2 regions of the Stanieria cyanosphaera PCC 7437 genome follow, and region 1 is predicted to be linked to the other one. Evidence: riboswitches for the same ligand, from Rfam matches in the RefSeq annotation. Region 1 holds a riboswitch; the other holds the start of a gene.

What was found. Region 1 has a riboswitch for cyclic di-AMP ahead of STA7437_RS01995 (ArsB/NhaD family transporter). Riboswitches for the same ligand answer to the same signal wherever they lie in the genome.
Region 2: it holds a riboswitch for cyclic di-AMP, as region 1 does, so the genes downstream of both, STA7437_RS10090 (hypothetical protein) here and STA7437_RS01995 (ArsB/NhaD family transporter) in region 1, are expected to answer to the same signal.

Annotation. Positions count from the first base shown of each region.
Region 1 covers NC_019748.1:468,448-479,440, forward strand. The annotation lists gene STA7437_RS01990 (hypothetical protein) at 23-448, shown strand; gene STA7437_RS01995 (ArsB/NhaD family transporter) at 506-1,849, opposite strand; cyclic di-AMP (ydaO/yuaA leader) riboswitch at 2,233-2,366, opposite strand; gene STA7437_RS26415 (hypothetical protein) at 2,393-2,536, opposite strand; gene STA7437_RS02000 (sodium:solute symporter family protein) at 2,574-4,364, opposite strand; gene STA7437_RS02005 (hypothetical protein) at 4,370-5,002, opposite strand; gene STA7437_RS02010 (hypothetical protein) at 5,676-5,855, opposite strand; gene STA7437_RS02015 (L-threonylcarbamoyladenylate synthase) at 6,373-7,026, opposite strand; gene larC (nickel pincer cofactor biosynthesis protein LarC) at 7,095-8,333, shown strand; gene STA7437_RS02025 (FAD-dependent oxidoreductase) at 8,398-10,251, opposite strand; gene STA7437_RS02030 (transglutaminase-like domain-containing protein) at 10,248-10,862, opposite strand; partial or broken gene STA7437_RS27320 (HigA family addiction module antitoxin) at 10,868-10,993, opposite strand, start outside.
Region 2 covers NC_019748.1:2,312,011-2,323,003, forward strand. The annotation lists gene STA7437_RS10080 (cation-translocating P-type ATPase) at 1-562, shown strand, start outside; gene STA7437_RS10085 (hypothetical protein) at 676-1,122, shown strand; cyclic di-AMP (ydaO/yuaA leader) riboswitch at 1,190-1,336, shown strand; gene STA7437_RS10090 (hypothetical protein) at 1,487-1,723, shown strand; cyclic di-AMP (ydaO/yuaA leader) riboswitch at 1,743-1,877, shown strand; gene ntrB (nitrate ABC transporter permease) at 1,964-2,797, shown strand; gene STA7437_RS10100 (CmpA/NrtA family ABC transporter substrate-binding protein) at 2,836-4,236, shown strand; gene STA7437_RS10105 (ABC transporter ATP-binding protein) at 4,279-5,103, shown strand; gene STA7437_RS10110 (DUF1810 domain-containing protein) at 5,139-5,582, shown strand; gene STA7437_RS10115 (hypothetical protein) at 5,734-5,916, opposite strand; gene clpP (ATP-dependent Clp endopeptidase proteolytic subunit ClpP) at 6,045-6,698, opposite strand; gene gmk (guanylate kinase) at 6,721-7,296, opposite strand; gene remA (extracellular matrix/biofilm regulator RemA) at 7,300-7,566, opposite strand; gene STA7437_RS10135 (Rqc2 family fibronectin-binding protein) at 7,804-9,531, shown strand; gene STA7437_RS10140 (phosphoketolase family protein) at 9,771-10,993, opposite strand, start outside.

The sequences.
Region 1 (10,993 bases):
TAGATACCCTAAATAAATAACGATGTCCCAATTAGAAAGACTAGTCCTCATGGCAGAGGATGAACTGACTCAATATAGTAGTGATGCTCGCAAAATCGAAAAACTGCGTCAAAAAATTAATTTATCTGTGCCTGTAGCAGAACAAAAACAGATTAAAACAGAATTACTAGCCCAAATGCCGACTAATTTTTTAGCCAAATTAGTTGAAAATCAACGTCAAACAGTTGCCTTACCCTTTTGGGGTATTGCGGGATTAGGATTATTATTAGGAATATCTTTTCAACAACCTATAGATTTTTTAGCACCTGCAATAGCATTCCCCATTGCTTTTAACCTTCAGAAATGGGGTTGGCGACTTCAGGCGAAACGTCTAGTGATTCAGACTTTAGAGGAAATTGAAACGAGAATGAAACCCGCTACTTCTGAAACAATTACAGATAGACAATAAATATAGCACTATATATTCATCTCAGTTTTAAATTTTAAATCTGGAGTATTCCTTTAGTTACAGTAGAAAAAAGACAGTCATGTAAACGGCAGATACTAGTAATTGAGCGCCCATCACAGGTAAACCATAACGAAGAAACTTTTTAAAAGAAATTCGTCTACCGTGTAGTTCAGCAATTCCTGCTGCAACAATATTAGAAGAAGCACCTACCAAAGTACCATTACCTCCTAAAGTTGCACCAAACATCATCGCATAAAATAAAGGTAAAACTTCAACGGGTATTTGACCTGCAAAATCGGGAGATAATATTTCTGAACCAACAAAACCAACATTAACTAAATACTGTTTGAGTAAAGGAATCATTGCTACTACTAAAGGAATGTTGGGAACGACACTTGATAACAAACCAACAAAAGCAATTAGTAACAAAGAACCCAAGAAAATATTTTGACCAATTATTACTCCCAAAAATCCTGATAAACTATTGATTACCCCTGTTTTTTCTAGTCCTCCAATTAAAACGAAGACAAACATAAAGAATAGAAGAGTACTCCAATCTACATCTTGAAGAATGTTATTAACAGTATCAATTTTGGTAGATTGCGCTAACCATAAAGCTAAAGCAGCACCCATTAATGCTGTAGCAGGGGGAGGAATTGGAACAGGTAATAATTCACCAATGACAAAAAATAATAGAACAAAGCTAATAATTAATCCACCCAACATTAAGACACGAGGATGATTAATTTTTGGGTGGGGTAAATTTGCTAAGGTGTCTAGTTTTTTATTCCAGATATCTCTAAACAAAAATGGAACTAGTACTACAATAGTGCCTACTGCTAGTACTCCACCTAAACTTAAACGTGATAAATAATCAGTAAAACTAAGATTAACTGCATCTCCTACTAAAAAAGTAGCGGGATCTCCTACTAAAGTGAGTAATCCTGCACTATTTGCTACTAGTACCATCAAAACTAATAAAGGTACAAAATCAACCCCAATTTCCTCGGCAATTGGCGGAACTAAAGGAGCAAGTAACATTACAGTCGTAGCATTTGGTAAAACTGCACAAATGGGAGTAGTTATTGCCACGATTGCAAGTAGAAGTCTCTTTCCTTGTCCTTTAGCAAGGATAACCATTTGAGTACCTAAATAATCAAAAACTTTAGTTGGTTCAAATGCCCTGACTAATACCATAACTCCAAAAAATAAAGCTAGGGTAGAGTAACTTCGACTGATGTATTCTACTGCTTCTGTCAAAGTCATGATGTGAGCAAAAATTAAGACTAAGGCACCTAAAAATGCTGCAATGGTCAGATGAATCTTTTCTGTCATAATTGCTGTAATGACAGCCACAAAGGTCAAGGCGGTAACTAAAGCCGGCATAGTAGATGAAATCATATTTTCTAGAAATTAATGTAATTAAGCAGAAAGTTGACGTAGATAATTTCTACTATTGATACAGATATTGATGAGTATTAATTAACTATTTATCTCTAGTATTTTTTGTATTTACTGAACTTTTACTTGAGCTAATTTAGTTAAAAAAAATAATTAGGAGCAATAATGAAAAACTAATATAAAACAATGCTATTAAGCATAAGGTTGAGCCAAATCAAAATATAAGGCTGTTTTAAACTTAATTGGTCAAGATAATTGTTTGTGGAAGAATTTATACTTAATTCCATTGGCAATGTCTCACAATTAAGCGGTTAGGTACAAAACACAGCAGTACCAATGAGCAAAACTGATGAGTACAAGACATTGCAGAAATGTTGACTCTTCAGTCCACTCTCAATGCCTACGGAGTTAGCTGACGGACTAGAACTGAGAGTTGTTCTTTTTCACAGATTAACAATGAAAATTAGCCCCAGATTATGGTTCCCCCGTTTCTTATAAGCTTAAGTAATTAATTAAAATTAATAGCTTAAGAATTAGGCTGACTTACTGTAACTTCTTAGCAACTATAGCACAATTATTTACAATTAATAAATAACTTTTGTAACCAAGAGCGATCGCTTCTGCGCCAGCGAAGCTGACCGCACCTGCTGCTACTTCGTAGTCGCATATGTGCCTTTTGTTTAGCAAGACTGCTTTTGAAGAGATTAATAACTTGATTAAATCACTAATCTTCTAAACCTGGTCGTGACATAATTAATATTCTTTTTTTATTGAGTTGACGCAACCAAAATCCTCCAAAGACAGCACCAATCAAAGCTATCCATCCTGTCAGTGGTTGTAATAATAAAAAGCCACCAATTCCTAACATTAAACCAAATAATAATAAACTAGCTGCTACAACTTTGAGGAGATCTCTACCTAAATCTTGGGCCGATGGTAAACCAGTCCGTTCTCTTTGACGTTGCCAACCAATTCCTCCTGGACGAACTCGACGATAAAAATTATCAAGGACGGCATCAGTTTCTGGAGGAGTAAGCCACATAACAGTCAACCAAATAATCGCTGTTACCAAGGAAATAAACATTAAACGCCCACCAAAATCAGCAAAAATTTGATTAAAACCAGGAAAAACACTAGTAAATAGTCCAATACTAAATCCACCAATCATTGCTGCTAATTCGGCTGCTGCATTAATTCGCCACCAAAACCAACGCAAAATTAGAACTAAACCTGGACCAGTTCCGATCGCTATCACTAAACGAAAAACTGTGGTAATATCAGTAGCATAAAAAGCTGCGATCGCTCCTAAAACAGTTACCAATACTGAAGCTATTCTTCCTGCCAATACTAATTCAGCTTGAGTTGCATTAGGATGCAAAAAACGCAGATATAGATCGTTAGTCAAGTAAGATGCACCCCAATTAATCGAAGTAGAAACCGTACTCATAAAAGCAGCAATTAAAGAAGCTACCACTAATCCCAACATTACAGGGGGCAAAAAATCTAGCATTAATTTGGGATAGCTTAATTCGGGATCTTCTAAATCAGGATAAATAACAATTGCTACTAAAGCAACAATAATCCAAGGCCAAGTACGGATAATATAGTTCAAAATATTAAAAAACCAAGAAGCTTTTTCTGCTTCAGCTTCATCTTTAGCAGCTATTAAACGCTGTATAAATTCTCCGCCACCGTCACTACGACGAAATGACCACCATTGAACTAATAAATAAGCAGCAAACGTACTAGCAGTAATTCCTGCTGCATCATTCCAACTAAATCCTTGCCACCCTAATTGCACTGGAAAGAATGATAATACATCGATTGCAGTTGCTTGTTGAACTTGTGGTATTAATTCGGCAATACCACCCACATGATTAACTGCGTAGATAGCTACTACTACCGCACCAATTAAAGCTAAGAAAAATTGAAAAAAATCAGTTGTAACTACTCCCCATAACCCAGAAAACCCAGAATAAATCAGCACAAAGATGCTAACTCCGACTACACTCCAAATTTTAAGGTTTTCTCCAGGATTAAAGCCTAAACTTTGCCATAACTGCAATGCATCAACTACTTTAACCATAGCTAACATGGCATAACCAATTCCAATACAATTAATCGGAACTGCAAACAAAAAAGCTTTAGTTGCCCTTAAAACTGCTGCGGTTGTTCCGCCATAGCGTATCTCAGTTAATTCGGCATCGGTAACTATTTCTGAACGTCGCCAAAGTCGGGAAAAGATGTAAATTAAAACAACATGAGAGATGCCAAAACTCCACCATTCCCAATTACCAGCAATACCGCGACTAGCAACAATACCACAGACATAGAGAGGAGTATCAATCGAAAAGGTAGTTGCAGCCATACTTGTTCCTGCTAACCACCAAGATAAAGAACGTCCAGAAACGAAAAAATCAACTAAACTAGTGGCAGCACGACGAGATAAGTACAAACCTATTCCCATCGTAACTAACAAATACAATACAACGATGAGCCAATCAATTAGATGCATTGAAATTAAATATTAGTGCATTTTTGTTTAACGCGATCGATCAGTCTAAGCCTTTCTTCAGTAACTTGATCCATCTTTTCTAATAATTTTAAGATTTGCTTAGTACCAGACGAATCAGCTTTAATTTTGACACGCTCTTCAAATAAATGGGCTTTTTCAAGTAACTTTTGCGAAATTTCTTGGACTACATTAATTGATTTGCTACTAATTTTTAAATTCTGATATTTTCCTGCTTGTTCTCGTAACCTTTTAGCTCCTTGTTCGTATTCTATTTTAATAGTAAAAAGTGGAGCTACTTCTTCAATATAGCGATGCTTTTCAAATTGATAAACTTGATTTTCGTTGTGATAAATTGTTTCTAATAAAGAAGGACAGTCAAATAAATCAACATTAATATCAGCTTGAGCAATATTTTGCTTTAAACCGACCAAATTTAACCCAAAAAAAATCAAATTTACTCCAAGTACAACAATTATCAGAGAAAAAATAAAAGTTAAAACAAAGGTAATTGTAGTTACAGCTAATTTTAAATTATTATATTTGAGTTGGTAAGTATTATTTAAAATAATATCTATAAGTTTAATTAATATAAATATTACTACTAAAGTAAAAGCAAAAACTAGTACTAGGGCAAACATAATTGACCGCTAAAAATTGTTTTTCATCAAGTTTACCCATTATATCTGGACAATTTATCATTGTTTGGAGGTTACTTTACTTTGAGCAAACAATCAATCTTGGACATTAATTAATATCAAGTCCGTCTATTCTATACAAACAGAGGTATTTTGCGAAATTATTTATTGAATTTAGAATGACCATTGAGCAATCGTACTTCATCTAAAAAATTATGAAGCTTATTTTGCCTTAAGTCTAAAGTTATTCCTCAACAAACAAAACGAAGAGAGTGAAAAGATAAACTGCGGTTTTTCAGGGCTTCAGGGTAGTGAATTAAACACAAAAACAATATAGCGTTTTTGATATTGATAAGGTAAATCTCAATCAACTATTAATCATGAAAAATCAACCATCAACCCGTATCTTAAGGTGTATCTCATAGAAGCGAAAACGGTTATAAATAGTTAATTTGAAATCAAAATTGTTTACGTAAAAACAGTTAAGTATTTAAGCATAATTATTTATACATTTTAAATTTCCTCCTGCCCTCTTTCTCCTCCTGAGCGAAGCGAAGGACTACTGCCTTATCTGTACTAACTAATTAATTTTGCCCGACTACTTAATTTAACTAATTTCATCAATTAGGATTAATCAAATACTTCTCAAACATTTAATTGCTGTCAACAATAACAGCTAAACTGGCTTGCTCAAAAGCTCTGCAATTTCTAACTTCATTTCTACAGTGAAACTTGGTTGACTAACTGCTGTTATTTTGGATTGCTCTTGTCGTAAAGTTTGAATGTCTTGTTCTAAATCTCGAATATTTTTAGCCAAAATTCTAAATACTTTGGTATAAACTTTCAGTTCTGCCATAATTCCATGCCTTCAATTCTTGTTTCACAGTAAATATCCTGAAAAAGGATGTTAGAAAAAATTATTTTAACCAAGTTTATTCTGCATATGACTACTTAAGTAATTTGCACATATACAGATGAACATAAATCACAGCTATGAAGTTTTTAATTGAACTTTTTGTAATATTTTGTATATTTACTTAACTTTTAAGAATGTAAGTTATTTAACTAATGAGGCTTTACTGTTATATTTACCAAAATTTATGACCGTCAAACAATTATCGTTGAAAAATCTAAAAATTTGTCGGAGGGTCATCCATGTATAAAGGAATAACACCAACAAATTTATTGCTTTGCAGACAGTTCTATCATCTATAGCAGTACGCTTGCTTTTAGGTTAAGACACACAGAGGTTTCCTCTGAAAGTGTAATCGACTAAGACGGCAACAGAGAACAACATAATTTCCTAATATTTTCCCGTAGTGCTATAACCTCAAAGACAAAATCTTCTTGACATTAATTTAGTTTCAATAGATTTAACTCAAAACAGATAACCAATTTTCTGCTTCTTCCCAACCTAAACCCTTGCGAATGATCATTGGTTCTTCAGTAGTCAAATCTAAAATTGTTGATAATTGAAATCCTGGTTCTACACCATTATCAAGGATAAGATCGACAGATTTATCTAAAACATCAAATAATCTAGCTTTTTCTACGCCAATTGTTGGAAATTCTCCTTCTTGGTTCGGTAGATGAGCCGAAGTAGAAATAATGGGATTGTCTAAAGCTTTTAATAAGTCTTGACACACTTGATGATCTGGTACGCGAATACCCGTAGTTTTTCGTTTTGGACTCATTACTAATTTCGGTACTAATTTGGTGGCAGGAAGTAAAAAAGTATACGCACCTGGAATTAAATGTTTCATAATTCTATAGGCGCGATCGCTTACCCAAGCATATTGAGAAATATTTGATAACGAAGAAGAGATAAAAGTCAGGGGTTTATCATTGGACATTTGTTTAATTTTTCTGACTCGTTCTACCGCAGATTTAGCATTAAGATCGCAACCGATCGCATAAACAGTATCGGTAGGATATAACATTACTGCACCTTTTTTTAAAGCAGTGGCAATTGCTTCAATCGAACGAGGTTGAGGATTATAGGGATTTAGTTCGTAAATAGTAGCCATGTTCAATTCCTAATAATGAGAAAATATGTTTATCAGCTTTGATAATTAAAATCCTTTGAATAGTAGTAATGGTAAAGTGTGTTTATTTAGAATGTCCCACCGGAATCGCTGGTGATATGTGTTTGGGAGCATTGATAGATTTAGGTCTTCCTTGGGAGTATTTAATAGATCGATTGAACAGTCTTAGTATTTCTCAGGAATATCAATTAAGGAGTGAACAAGTTCATCGTCAAGGACAATTAGCAACAAAAGTTCATATTGATTTACAATTAGCAACTAAACATAATCATCATCATGCTAGACATTTACCAGAAATTACACAAATTATTACCACTGCTGGTTTACCACCACGAGTAACTGATTGGAGTTTGCAAATTTTTCACCAATTAGCGATCGCAGAAGGGGCAGTACACGGCATTGCTCCAGAAAAAGTACATTTTCATGAGGTGGGTGCAACCGATGCCATTGTAGATATTGTGGGAACTTGTTTAGGTTTAGATTGGTTGGGAATTGAGCGTTTATACTGTTCGGCTATGCCTACAGGCGGTGGTATGGTTAAAGCGGAGCATGGGTTATTACCCGTTCCTGTGCCTGCGGTTTTAAAGTTATGGGAATTAAGAAAAGTACCAGTTTATAATAATGGTATCAAAAAAGAGTTAGTTACGCCTACAGGAGCAGCGATCGCGACGACTTTAGCGACTCGTTTTGGTGATCCGCCAGCAATGACAATTGAAAAGATTGGTTTGGGTGCTGGTTCTTTAGATTTACCTCTGCCAAATATTTTGCGGTTATGGTTAGGAACTATTGATGAACAAGAAAACACCATTACCAATCAAACGATCACCCAAGAAGAAATTACAGTTTTAGAAACACAAATTGATGATCTTAATCCTCAAGCGATCGCTTATACTTTAGAACAATTATTAGCAGTAGGTGCTTTGGATGTTTTTACTCAAGCCATAGGCATGAAAAAATCTCGTTCGGGTATTTTATTAACTGTTATTTGTCATCCAGAGCAAGCAGTTATTTGTGAAGAAATTATCTTTAGAGAAACTACTACTTTAGGCATTCGTCGCTTTAGTCAACAAAGAAGTGTTTTAGACAGAGAAATTCAAACAATTACAACTCAATATGGTGCAGTTAGAATAAAAATTGCTAGTCAAAAACAAGAACAAGCAAAACAAATTATTAATATTCAACCAGAATACGAAGACTGTGCTAATTTAGCTAGAAAACATCATCAACCATGGCGAATAATCCATCAAATGGCTTTAGACACTTGGTATCGTAATAATCAAGTTAATTAATCAATTATTAGGCATCTTCAAGATATAAATACTAGTAAAATACTAGTTATAGAAATTAACCAGACTAAACTGAAGAAAATAACGTTACTTGCTTCTCTTGAATACTAACGGTAACAGCAGCAGAAGTTTCATTAACTTCATAATTAAAATCTATTCCCGACACAAAATAATGACCTTCCGAAGAACATCTTAATAGAATAGTTTCTGACTTTTGATCATGTTTTAACAGATGTTTAATTCCTAAGAGAATGGCAAAGTATAACTGAGGATTGCGGTCTAAAATACCAAGCGATCGCTCTTCGGCAGAAAATGCTGTTTGATAAAGAGAATTTTGATTCCACTGAGATAGTGGGGGTAAGCGGAGAATATCGCTGCTATTATCTGTATTAGGAGATTGAGTTCCTAATAAAGAACCATTTTGCTGGTTTTTATCAGTAATAGCTTCTATATCTTCAATCAATAACTTAAAAATTTCCGCAGCACTCGGATGAACAGAACAACTCAACCAGCGAGAATCAGTTACGGGGAGTTCAATTAATACTGAAGCTAAAGCAATTAACTCTGAAGCATCTCGATGACAGATATGAATTGCCTCGACTTTTTGTTCTGAGGAGTTGTATAAATACCAGAGTTTGCCAGTTTCATTATAAACTGCTGACCAACCTAATCCCTTAAAATCAAGCGATCGCCATTGGGGAGATAGAAGTGTCCAGGGAGAACCGACTATAGCTAAAGATTTACGAGCGTGCAATCTAAGAGGTAAACGTTCAAAATCAGTTATTTTAATTGTTTCACCACTAGACCAAGCACGAGCTAATTTTTTACCCTGTAATTCTGCTTCTGTCGCGGAAAGAAAACCGGAAGCATCACCTAATACATAGATATCCGGACGACCAATTACATTAGCTTGTTGAAGATCGAGGTCTAAAATTGTTTTAGTCTTGCCATCTATTTCGGGTAAATTCAACTCTGGTACGCCGTCATATAGTAGATGATCGAAAGAAATAGTTTCTAATTTACCTCGAACTTTAATTGTTAAATTATTGGGTTTACATTCTTGAATTTTGGCAGGAACGATAATTTTAATACCTCTTTTTTCTAATTCTCGTCGAAAATACTGCCAGGATGGTAAATGAGTAAGTGGGGGATTAGATGTAAATATAACTGTAGTGTCAATACTGCGATCTGCTCCGCAGGCGCGTACGCGATCGCACGCAATATCGGCATAGGATAAAGAGGCGAGATTGCCTTCAGAAACAATAACTAATTTGCCATCGGTAATTGTCCAAAAATCTTGTAGGGAACAAGTATTTTCTAGCCAAGGAAATTCCTTTATTTGATTGCCTGTAGCTAAAACTAAACGGTCGAAACTTATTTTCTCTCCCGTTTTTAAGAGGATTTCTTTATTTTTTACTGTCGTTACTTCTCCTGAAATGATAGGATAACCAAGTTCTTGGAAACTTTGTTGAGTAATTTGACGCAGAGAAGAAACAAACTGCTGTCCTTGCTCGACTATTGATGTTGGTGTTTGATGACGATAGGCGGTGTAATATTCTGAAGGCATACAGCCATTATTAACGCATTTACCTCCAAAAAAATTATCGCGAGCAACAATTTTGACTTGTTGATAACCGAGACGATGCAAAGCGCGCAGAAAGGAAAATGCAGCAATGCCAATACCAACTACGACAATTGTTTCCTCTTTCCCTATCGAAAGATTGGATTGGGAATTAGTTTGAACTAGTTTTAGGGGATTGGGTATCGTGCTTTGACTCAAATTAAATCTAAGTTTGTAAAATAAACCCCGTTCCCAAATATGGGATAGAGAACAATAAATTTTTTTGGTTATATTAATGCCAATGTCAGCTATTTTAGCTACAACTGAATTATTAAAATTATTATCGAGTAAACTTTTCATATCAAGTTCGTTTTATCTAAACCAAAGTTTTCTGCATCTTTTAAAAAAATATCGGGAAGATTACAAAGCATCTCATCCCATGTACTTTGAGTTTGTAATGCCTTCACGACAACTTGAAGCGGTTCTGAGAGTACGGCTGGAAAATCTGCTTCTTCGGAAAACTGAATTTTGAAAGCTAACTTTTCATGAGGTGGAGTAAACTGAGCATTAACGCCTTCTCGATTTCCCCTGGCATCAATACGATACCAACCAATTTTAGATAAATAAACTGCGTTAAAACCGTGTAAACTATAAGGCTCACCTCGGTCGTCAATACTTAATCTTTGATAGCAAAATCCTGCGGGGATGTTATTTGCCCGTAGCAACGCTGCTAAAAGGTGACTTTTTGCGTAGCAATATCCTGTTTTGTAGTAGAGTACATCCGAAGCACGACAGGTAACTGGATTCATTTGATAGTCAACGCTGTGATAAATCTCATCTCGAACCCACTCAAAGCAAGCTTTTGCTATTTCTTCGCGTGTTTGATATTCTGAGGCAATTTTCTTGGCAAGTTTTAAAATTTCTGGATGCTGCCAGTCAATAATTTCACTGTTTTGCAGATATTCTTGCATATTTTTTAGTTATATTCTTGTTTACTGGTCAAAACAGCTACTTCCTTGTTTAATCGCTCTCCGATTTCATCTTCAACTACGTCTAGATCGTAATCCATTTGTAATCCCAACCAAAACCGTGGTGACATATT
Region 2 (10,993 bases), 1.8 Mb from region 1:
TTTAGGTGGTGTGCCACTCTCTCCTTTACAAATTCTCTGGATGAACCTAGTTACTGATGGTTTACCTGCGCTGGCATTAGCAGTAGAACCCGCCGAACCCAACGTGATGAAACGCCCACCCTATAGTCCCAGAGAAAGTATTTTTGCTCGTGGTTTAGGACTTTATATGGTCAGAATTGGGATTATTTTTGCCATTCTTGCGATCGCACTGATGGTTTGGGCTTATAATCACGCTCAAGCTGATGGTAATCCAGAACGCTGGAAAACTATGGTTTTTACAACTTTATGTTTAGCACAAATGGGTCACGCCCTGGCAATTCGTTCTGATACCCAATTGACTATTCAAATCAATCCTTTTTCTAATCCCTATGTTTTAGGAGCAGTTACTTTAACTACCATCTTACAACTACTTCTAATCTACGTTGAACCGTTACGTAATTTCTTTAATACTCATTGGTTGAGTCCTACAGAATTAGGAATTTGTGTCGGTTTTAGTCTGTTGATGTTTGTTTGGATTGAATTTGAAAAGATTGTTTTACGTTTGTTGAAAAAGCGAGGCTAAATCAATTGAATCTAAGTTTTTATTTCTGCCCTCTGCCTTTTGACAATAATTTATGTTCACAAATCAAATAGGATTGCTATATGAAAATAGTGCTTTGTCTATTGATTTCAGTAATGCTTATCTTAGGATATGGACTTCAGCCAGTGGAGGCTAAACCAGTCCAAACCGATGCAGTACTAGTCTGTTATTCTGGAGGTCAAGAAATTGTCCGCAAAACTGTTGTGGAAGGTCCTTTTGCCGATGAATACAAATTTGCTCATGAAGTTAAAGTTATTGATGAGCAAGGAGAACATCAATTAAATTTTGCTGGTGGACTATGTATGATTGATCGTGGTGCAGTTGCGCTAAAAAGCCAGCCCAAACTAAGCGATCGCCTTAGCTGTTATTCTGGAGGTAAAAAGGTGATTGATTTTGAAGTTTATGGTCGAGAAACAACTGTTGATGAATATCTAGAAGGAAGAACTTTTGTAGCCAAAGCTCGTGGCAAAGCCTTTAATTATGATTCTCTTCATCAATATTTAGTTTTTGGTGGGGGCGCGTGTTTGGGAGAAGAAACCTAGAAAAAAAAATAAGTAGCAAATTTGACTACCCGTTTTGAAAAAATGTGTTAAACTTCTGTTTAAATCTAGAGTAAGTTAGCCTAATCCTTGCTTAATAAAATAAGCAAGAGCGGGGGAACCAAATTCGGGGCGTATCTCTATCGATGTAAATAGAGAAGGACATCTCTCAGTCCTAGCCCGTCAGCTAACCTCGTCGGCTTTGAGAGGAGACTGAACAGATAGCACTATAATTGCTGTTTTCAGTATCCTTGGCTGCTAAATACTCTCTACATTAAGCTGTCTCGGGGTTCTGAAAATTATCTCAATTGGGATAATTCTAAATGATACCTAGGATAGCCTAGCTAGTCATTAGGAGAATCAGTATATGTTTAACATTGGCGATCGCGTTCGACATAAAGCAACTGGCGAAGTAGGTACAGTCATCGGTTATGGACATCAGTTTGTTAATGATTTTTACTTGACCACCATCATAGTTAGATTATTGAATTCTACAGTAACCGAATCAGTAGTAGAAGATTTATATACTGAATGGCTTGGTTGGCAGAATGATACTCCACCAAAAGCCGAGCGAAATCTATCTAATTGCTTATATGCAGCCTAAAAAGTTGCAAATATAATACGTTGATAACAAGCCTAATTCTGAAACAGAAACGGGGGAACCAAATTGGGGGCTAATCTCTATAGTTATCAGTAGAGAAGGACATCTCTCAGTCCTAGCCCGTCAGCTAACCTCGTCGGCTTTGGGAGGAAACTGAAGGAAAATCTTTTAACAAATTATCCTCATCAGTATTCCTTAATTGTACTGGTTGAATCTATATTTTAACTAATGGGGGTAATATAAATGAATTTATCAACCCTTGCTGTAGCGGGGCAAGTGGCTTGGGGACGTATCAAGCCAGTAGTTGTTCGAGACACTGTTTTACTACCAGCAGCAGGATTTTTAGGATTAATTGCTGTTTGGTGGGTGATCGCTTTATTTCGACCTGAATTAATGCCCACACCTCCACAAGCATTGATGGAGAATTTAGATTATATTTTTCATCCATTTTATCGTAGAGGACCAGGAGATCTTGGTCTTGGTTGGTTATTACTAGCTAGTTTACGACGCGTTATTATCGGTTTTTTAATTGGGGCTGCGGTAGCTATTCCTGTAGGATTTTTAATTGGGATGTCGAGAAGCGCAATGTTAGCGATCAATCCCCTAATTCAAGTTCTCAAACCCGTATCACCGTTGGCGTGGTTACCGATTGCCCTAGCTATTTTTAATATTGCCGATCCTTCTGCTATTTTTGTTATTTTTATTACTTCCTTATGGTCAACTATTATTAATACTGCTCTAGGAGTATCTAGCGTCCCAAAAGAATATCAAGACGTAGGACAAATGCTAGAGATGCCAGCCTGGAAAAAAATTGTCAAAATTATTCTGCCTGCTAGCCTACCTTATATTTTTACGGGCTTACGGATTAGTTTGGGGATTGCTTGGTTAGTAATCGTGGCAGTAGAAATGCTCACAGGTGGAATTGGCATTGGCTTTTTTGTCTGGGATGAATGGAGTCGTCTCAATCTTAGTTCGGTGTTTTTGGCTGTATTTGTAATTGGTATAACTGGCTTGATCCTTGACTACCTTTTGGGATTAATCCAAATCTGGGTAACCCATCGTCCTGCTAGTTCTTAGTTACTAGAATCAGTCAAGAGATAATTTGGAGTATTGAGATGAATCAAAAACTAAAACGTAGAGCCTTTTTACAAGGCTTATCCGCAACTGCGTCGATGATGGCAATTTCTGGTTGTGCTATTAGTGGCAGTAAAGCTCCCAAAGTTTTAACCGAGGAAGCTTTAGCAGTTGAACCAATCGTCAAACCTGAAAGTTTAGAAAAACCCAATCTAACTATTGGTTATGTTCCTGTTAACGACTGCGCTCCCTTTGCTATAGCTTGGGAGAAAGGTTTTTTTCGCAAGTATGGCTTGAATGTAACTTTAAGTCGCGAATCAAGTTGGGCAAATTCTCGTGATGGCGTAATTTTTGGTCGCCTCGATGCTTCTCCTGTAGTTTCTGGGGCAGTGATGAATGCTAGAGCGGGTGCTGAAGGCGCGCGTCATGCTCCTTTATGTGCTGCCATGACTATTCACCGTCACGGTAACGCCATGACTATGAGTAAAGAGTTATGGGATGCAGGTATTCGTCCCTGGCAAGATTATCAAGGAGATTTGGAGCAATTTGGCAGCGATTTTGCTGGTTATTTTCAAAAAGCTCCCGAACAAAAGCGAGTTTGGGCTGTAGTACTGAGTTCTGCTATTTATGAATACTTTGCCCGTTATCTAGTAGCAGCTACTGGATTAAATCCTGACGAAATGTTTCGCATTATTATTACTCCTCCACCCCAGATGGTTACGAATATGCGGATCGGAGCGATGCAAGCTTATATGGTGGCAGAACCTTGGAATACTCGTGCTATTTCAGGCAATGAGGGTATTGGGTTTACTTTTGCTCAAGGAAGAGAACTTTGGCGAGGACATCCCGATCGCCTTTTGGCAGTGATGGAATCTTTTATTAACGAGAATCCTAAAACTTATCGTTCTTTAGTCAAGGCGATGATCGAAGCTTGCCAATATTGCAGTAAACCAGAAAATCTCGAAGAAGTAGCCCAAATTATCTCCGAGCGTTCTTTTACTGGGGCAAAACCTGAATTAACTAGAGCGGGAATTGTTGGTGATTATAACTATGGTGGTTTTGATGATCAGAAGCGGATTGTTAAAAGTCTAGACACCACTCTCTTCTTCGATCTTCCTGCTGAAGTTTCGAGTATTCCTAACGATCATTCCACCTTTTTATGGCAGTCACACAATCTTTGGTTGATGACTCAATCGACACGTTGGCAACAAATTCGTCAATTTCCCAAGAATGCTGATCAAATTGCGCGGATAGCTTGGCGAACGGATTTATATCGAGAGATTGCTGGAGAAATGGGCATAAAATGCCCGACAGAAGATTATAAAGTTGAGCCAGCCGAAACATTTATCGACAATAAAGCTTTCGATCCTAGCGATCCAGTTGGTTATCTCAATAGTTTTAAGATTAGGGCGAATGCACCTGGTTTATTTTTTATGTCGTAAATTTTTTGTTGAAAAATATTTTAATTTTTAAAGGAGTTAACTATGTTTTATTCCAGCACTTTTACTAGTAATACCTCTACTAATTACAATTCAGAAGAATTTTTAGTGATTGAAAATCTAGTTAAATCTTTTCCTCAACCTGATGGTAGTCGGACGGTAATTCTTGATGGAATTAATTTAACGATTGGTGCAGAAGAATATATTTCCGTAATTGGTCACTCTGGTTGCGGTAAATCGACTTTATTGAGAATAATTGCTGGTTTAGATAAACCAACCTCTGGAATGGTAACTCTAGAAGGAAAAGAAATTCGTAAGCCTGGTGCAGAAAGGATGATGGTTTTTCAAAGCTATGCCCTACTACCTTGGCTAACTGTACGAGAAAATATTCGTTTGGCAGTAGATGAAGTCTTAAAAAAAGCTACGCGTGCCGAAAAAGTCAGTTTAGTTAACGAGCATATTGCAATGGTTAATTTAACTGCTGCTGCCGATAAATATCCTGATGAACTTTCTGGGGGGATGAAACAAAGGGTAGGAATTGCCCGTGCTTTGATTACTCGCCCGAAAATGTTACTGATGGATGAACCATTTGGAGCATTAGACGCTTTAACTAAAAGGAAACTGCAAGCACAAGTACTAGAAATTTGGGAAAATCATCGACAAGCAGTCATGATGATCACCCACGATGTAGACGAAGCAATTTATATGTCCGATCGCATTATTTTAATGACTAATGGTCCGGAAGCAAAAATTGGAGAAATTATTACTGTACCTTTTGACCATCCCCGCGATCGCGCCTCGCTACAAAATTCTCAAGAATATTATGAGATTAGAAAAAAAGCTTTAGATTTTCTGGAACACTATAGTTAATTGTGGGCAATTAATGGTAAAAACAAGTGACCAAAATGAGCGAACAAGATCCTTTTGACTTAAATCGTTTCATCAACACACAAAACCAAGTTTTCGACCGCGTTTTGGCAGAGTTAAAAAATGGTCGCAAGCGATCGCATTGGATGTGGTACACATTTCCTCAGCTTGACGGATTAGCTCAAAGTACAACTTCAAAATATTACGCCATAAAAAGCCCCGAAGAAGCGATCGCCTATCTTAATCATCCAGTTTTAGGAGCGAGAATTTTGGAATGTGCAAATACGATTGTTGCCATTGAAGGAAAAACAGTTTCAGAAATCTTTGGTTATCCTGATGATCTCAAACTTAAATCGTCTATGACATTATTTTCTGAAGTTTCCGCAGAGCCTATATTTATTCGTGTCCTTGATCGGTATTTTCATGGCGATCGAGATGATAGAACACTTCAACTATTAAAAAAGCTCAAAAATACAAAATAATTTGCTCTTATTTTTTTACTGAGTGATCGATTGAAGCGTAAATCATGGGATAGTGTTGTTGCCAGCGATCGCAACTAGCGCACTCAACAATAACGCCATTAATTCAATTACAGTTAAAGTCCCAAAACGCATCTGTCGTTTTAATAAAGACTTATGTTGCAGAGGCCAGACACAGACTAAAAGCTCCGAAAGCTAAAGCTACAATCATTCCTGTAAGTCGGTCTTCATGATAGAACCAAGCAACGATGGGAGCGAGTAAAATTGTGGCACTAATTAAGAAGGTATTGATTTTTAGCGATCGCTCAATTGGCTCAAATTCTTCAGTCTCGATCAAATTTAGATGCTTTATTTGGTTCTTATGATGATGATAAGAAGGAAGCACAAAGAATTTAAACTTGAGCAAAAAAATCGATCTTGCTGTTTGAAACAAGACCGACAATTAATTAAAAATCTTTATTCAATCTAATTAGCAGGAGGATTAGAAGCCGAAGGACGACGATTAATAACTTGGTCGATTAAACCATATTCTTTTGATTCTTCAGCAGACATAAAGAAGTCTCTTTCGGTATCTTCTTCAATTTTTGACAGAGGCTGTCCTGTATGATCGGCAAGATGTTGATTTAATTTTTGTTTGAGATAGAGAATTTCTTTTGCCTGAATTTCAATATCTGTAGCCTGTCCTTGTGCGCCACCTAAAGGTTGGTGAATCATGATTCTCGAATTGGGTAAACTCATGCGCTTACCTTTGGCACCTGCACTTAGTAAAAATGCACCCATTGAAGCAGCTAACCCAATACAAATTGTACAGACATCAGGACGAATTTGATTCATGGTATCAAACATTCCCATGCCAGCAGAAACCGAACCACCAGGAGAATTAATATAAAGATAAATGTCTTTTTCTGGGTCTTCGGCTTCTAAAAAGAGTAACTGCGCAACTATTAAGTTGGCGATATCGTCATCAACTTGCTGTCCGAGAAAGACAATTCTTTCACGCAACAGACGAGAATAAATATCAAAAGCGCGTTCGCCACGACCAGAACTTTCAATAACTGTAGGAATCATGAAGTTTTTTTTATTGCGGTTTGTTTTGATTGTAACTAAATCAGTTCCCAGTAGAGACGTTGCTTCGCACCCTTCAGGAACATGAAACGTCTGTACACTCTTCAAAAATTAGCTGTTCAACTTTTTGAATTGTAGCCTTAAGATCGTCATTGACTAGACAATGCTTAAACTCATTTTGGGCTGCTATTTCTTCTTTTGCTCTACTTAAACGACGAATAATAGCTTCTTCTGAATCTGTTCCGCGTTTTCTAATTCTTTGTTCCAATTCTTGCAAAGAAGGAGGCAAAATAAAAATACGTTGGGCAGCAGGAAAAATTTTTGCGATCGCTCTAGCTCCTAGCAATTCAATTTCTAACAGAACCAATTTACCAAGCTGGATTTGCTCTTCTACTTTTACTTTAGGAGTACCGTAATAATTACCTGCATACTCCGCCCATTCTAGTAGTTCTCCTCGATGTATCATCGCCTCAAATTGAGACTGATTAACAAAGTAATAATCTTTGCCATCGATTTCCCCAAGGCGGGGTTTTCTGGTTGTAGTTGAAATTGAGAGATAAATCTCAGGGTGTCGTTGGAGGAGCGATCGCACAATTGTTCCTTTGCCGACACCACTAGGACCTGTAATGACAATGAGTTTTCCTGCTACCATTTTTTAATTGCTATTAGCTTGGGTGTCCTTACTACCCACAAAGCGGTGTGCTACAGTTTCTGGCTGAATTGCTGATAATACCACATGAGAAGAATCAGTGATAATTACTGCCCGAGTTCGACGACCATAAGTAGCATCTACTAATTGTCCTCGTTCTCTCGCTTCAGTAATAATCCGCTTAATTGGTGCAGACTCAGGACTGACAATAGCAATAATTCGATTAGCCGAGACTATATTTCCGAAACCAATATTGATTAATTGTATATCCATAATTTTGAACTGCCATTAACTGTAATGAAGGCAATTGAGAAAATATAATCATAATGTTATAGATAAAAATCCAGCTTTACAAGCTTAAAAGTCATATAAACAATGATATTTAACTAATTTTTAGCTTTTTTTCAGTTTTTCTTACTACCGCCTTAAGTACAATCTTTTACCAACGCCAGCAAACTCAATGCTTGAACCTGTTAAATTGCTAATGATTGATTTTTTTGATTGATTATTATGCAACCTGTAGACTATACCACCTTAATAGCTGTTAGCAGCGATCTTAAAAGTAATTGGTTACCAGCGAGGATCGAACAAGTTTATCAACGCGATCGCTATACAATTAATCTTGCTCTCCGTAATCTTAAAACTAGAAAATGGTTGACTATTGGTTGGCATCCTCAAGCAGCAAGAATTTGTCTTGGTTCTCCTCCTCCTCGTGTTCCTGATACCTTTACCTTTAGCGATCAATTACGACATCAACTCAATGGTTTGGCTTTGATTGAAATTGTTAATCTTGCACCTTGGGAAAGAGTCTTAGATTTGCAATTTGCTCAACGTCCTGGAGAAGAACCTTTATGGCATTTATATGTCGAGATTATGGGTAAATATAGTAACGTCATTCTAGTTGATGCTAGTGGACAAATTGTAACGGCTGCTCATCAAGTTAATGCTAACCAATCTAGTCTGCGTCAAATTCAAACGGGACAACCTTATCAAATACCACCACCTTTAACGGGAACGATACCTAAATTGCAAGAATCGAAGTCAAGTTGGCAAGCTAGAGTAAGTTTAATTCCTGGTAAACTCCAACGACAGTTACTTAATTCTTATCGAGGTTTAAGTCCTAAAGTTGCTTCCGAAATAATTGCAGCAGCGGAATTGTCTCCAGAACAAACAACGGAAAGTTTACACTCTTCTGATTGGCAACAGTTATTTAGATATTGGCAAAAGTGGTTACAAACTTTAGCTACTTCTGCTTTTAAACCTGCTTGGTTTCAAGATGGTTACACTGTTCTTGGTTGGCAAGATTTAGCAACTGCCGATAATATTCATCATATTTTAGACAAATATTATACTCAGGAGTTAGAAAAACAAGAATTTCAGCAGATTAAACACCAATTAAGCCAGAAAATCACTAATCTTCTCAAAAAACTTCAACAAAAAGCAGATATATTTCGTCAACGTCTCGAACAATCGGATCGTTCTGAAGAATATCGTTCCCAAGCTGATTTATTGATGGCGCATCTTCAGCAATGGCAACCTGGAATGAAGTCGATTACTTTGGCAGATTTTGCTACAGGTGAACCAGTTAAAATTCCTCTTAATCCAGAAAAAAATGCCGTTCAAAATGCTCAATCTCTCTATAAAAACCATCAGAAACTCAAACGAGCAAAAACTACTGTTCAACCCTTGTTAGAAGCTGTGGAGTCAGAAATTAACTATTTACAACAAGTTCAAACTGCTCTGAATCAAATAGAAAATTATCAAAACTCTGCCGATCTTCAAACCCTAACTGAAATACGTGAAGAACTTATTCAACAAGAGTATTTACAAACAGAACGACAACCAAACCGTTCAGTCGATCAAGATTCCCAACCCTATCGTTATACAACACCTTCGGGTTTTGAATTATGGGTAGGTAGAAATAATCGTCAAAACGAACAATTGACGTTCCGTATAGCTGGAGATTATGATCTGTGGTTTCACACTCAAGAAATTCCTGGTAGTCATGTTTTACTGCGACTTCAACCAGGTGCAGTACCCGATCAAGCTGATTTACAATTTTCTGCTGATTTAGCTGCTTATCATAGTCAAGCAAGAGAAAGCGAACAAGTTCCAGTCGTTTATACTGAACCCAAAAACGTCTACAAACCAAAAGGAGCGAAACCTGGAATGGCAATCTACAAGCGGGAAACAGTGATTTGGGGTCGTCCGCAACAAAGTAAAAAACTTTTAGTATAACAAATTTGACAGAGTTACCTTTAATTTTTATTTACAATTTATCGTATCTACTGTTACAATTCTTATTAGGAAATTTCAATAGTTGCCAATCGAAAGGAACGCGCAGCTAGGATTTCTCCAGGATTATACGACAACAACAACAATTTAAAAGCCAGCGACGCGATCGCTGGTATTTTTTTGATTGCTTTATTAGTAATTAGTAATTACTAACTGATAAACGCTATAAATTAATTTAATCTTTAATAAGGCCAAATCCAGTCGCGAATTTCTGGCAGATCTTCTCCGTATTTAGTGACGTAATGCTTATGTTCAATTAATTTGTCGCGAATTTCTTGCTTAACATAGGCAGCAGTATAACCCAAATGAGAAACGCGATCAATCACATCTGCAACCAAGTGGAAACGATCTAAATCGTTAAGTACCACCATATCAAAGGGAGTTGTAGTAGTTCCCTCTTCTTTGTATCCTCGAACATGAAGATTTTTGTGATTGGTACGGCGATATGTTAAACGATGAATTAACCAAGGATAACCATGATAGGCAAAAATAATCGGTTTGTCGGTAGTAAAGATCGAGTCAAAATCTTTGTCTGATAAACCGTGAGGATGTTCAGTTTCAGGTTGTAGAGTCATCAAGTCAACCACATTGATTACCCTAACTTTTAATTGAGGGAAATACTGACGCAATAAATCTACCGCAGCTAGAGTTTCTAAAGTTGGCACATCTCCTGCACAAGCCATCACAACATCAGGTTCACTACCTTTATCGTTACTTGCCCATTCCCAAATACCTATACCAGCAGTACAGTGTTTAATGGCTGCATCCAGATCCAAATATTGTAATTCTGGTTGTTTTCCTGCCACAATCACATTGACGTAGTTACGACTCCGCAAACAATGATCGGTAACAGATAATAAAGTATTGGCATCAGGGGGAAGATAGACGCGGATAATTTCTGATTTTTTATTAACTACGTGGTCGATAAAACCTGGATCTTGATGAGAAAAACCGTTATGATCTTGTCGCCAGACGTGAGAGGTTAGCAGATAATTTAAAGAGGCAATTGGTCTACGCCAGGGAATTTCTTGACTGGTAGTTTTTAACCATTTGGCGTGTTGGTTAAACATTGAATCAATAATATGAATGAATGCTTCGTAACAAGAAAAGAAGCCGTGACGACCAGTTAATAAGTAGCCTTCCAACCATCCCTGACAAGTATGTTCACTCAAAATTTCCATCACTCTTCCTTGAGAAGAAAGATGAATATCTTCAGGAATTATTTCTGCTGTCCAAACTCTTTCGGTGACTTCAAAGACTGAACTAAGGCGATTGGAAGCGGTTTCATCAGGTCCCATCAAACGAAAGTTTCGAGGATTAAGTTTGATGACATCTCGCAGAAAATTACCCATCTGACGAACTGATTCCGCCGTAATTTTACCTGGTTGATTGACTTCAACTGCAT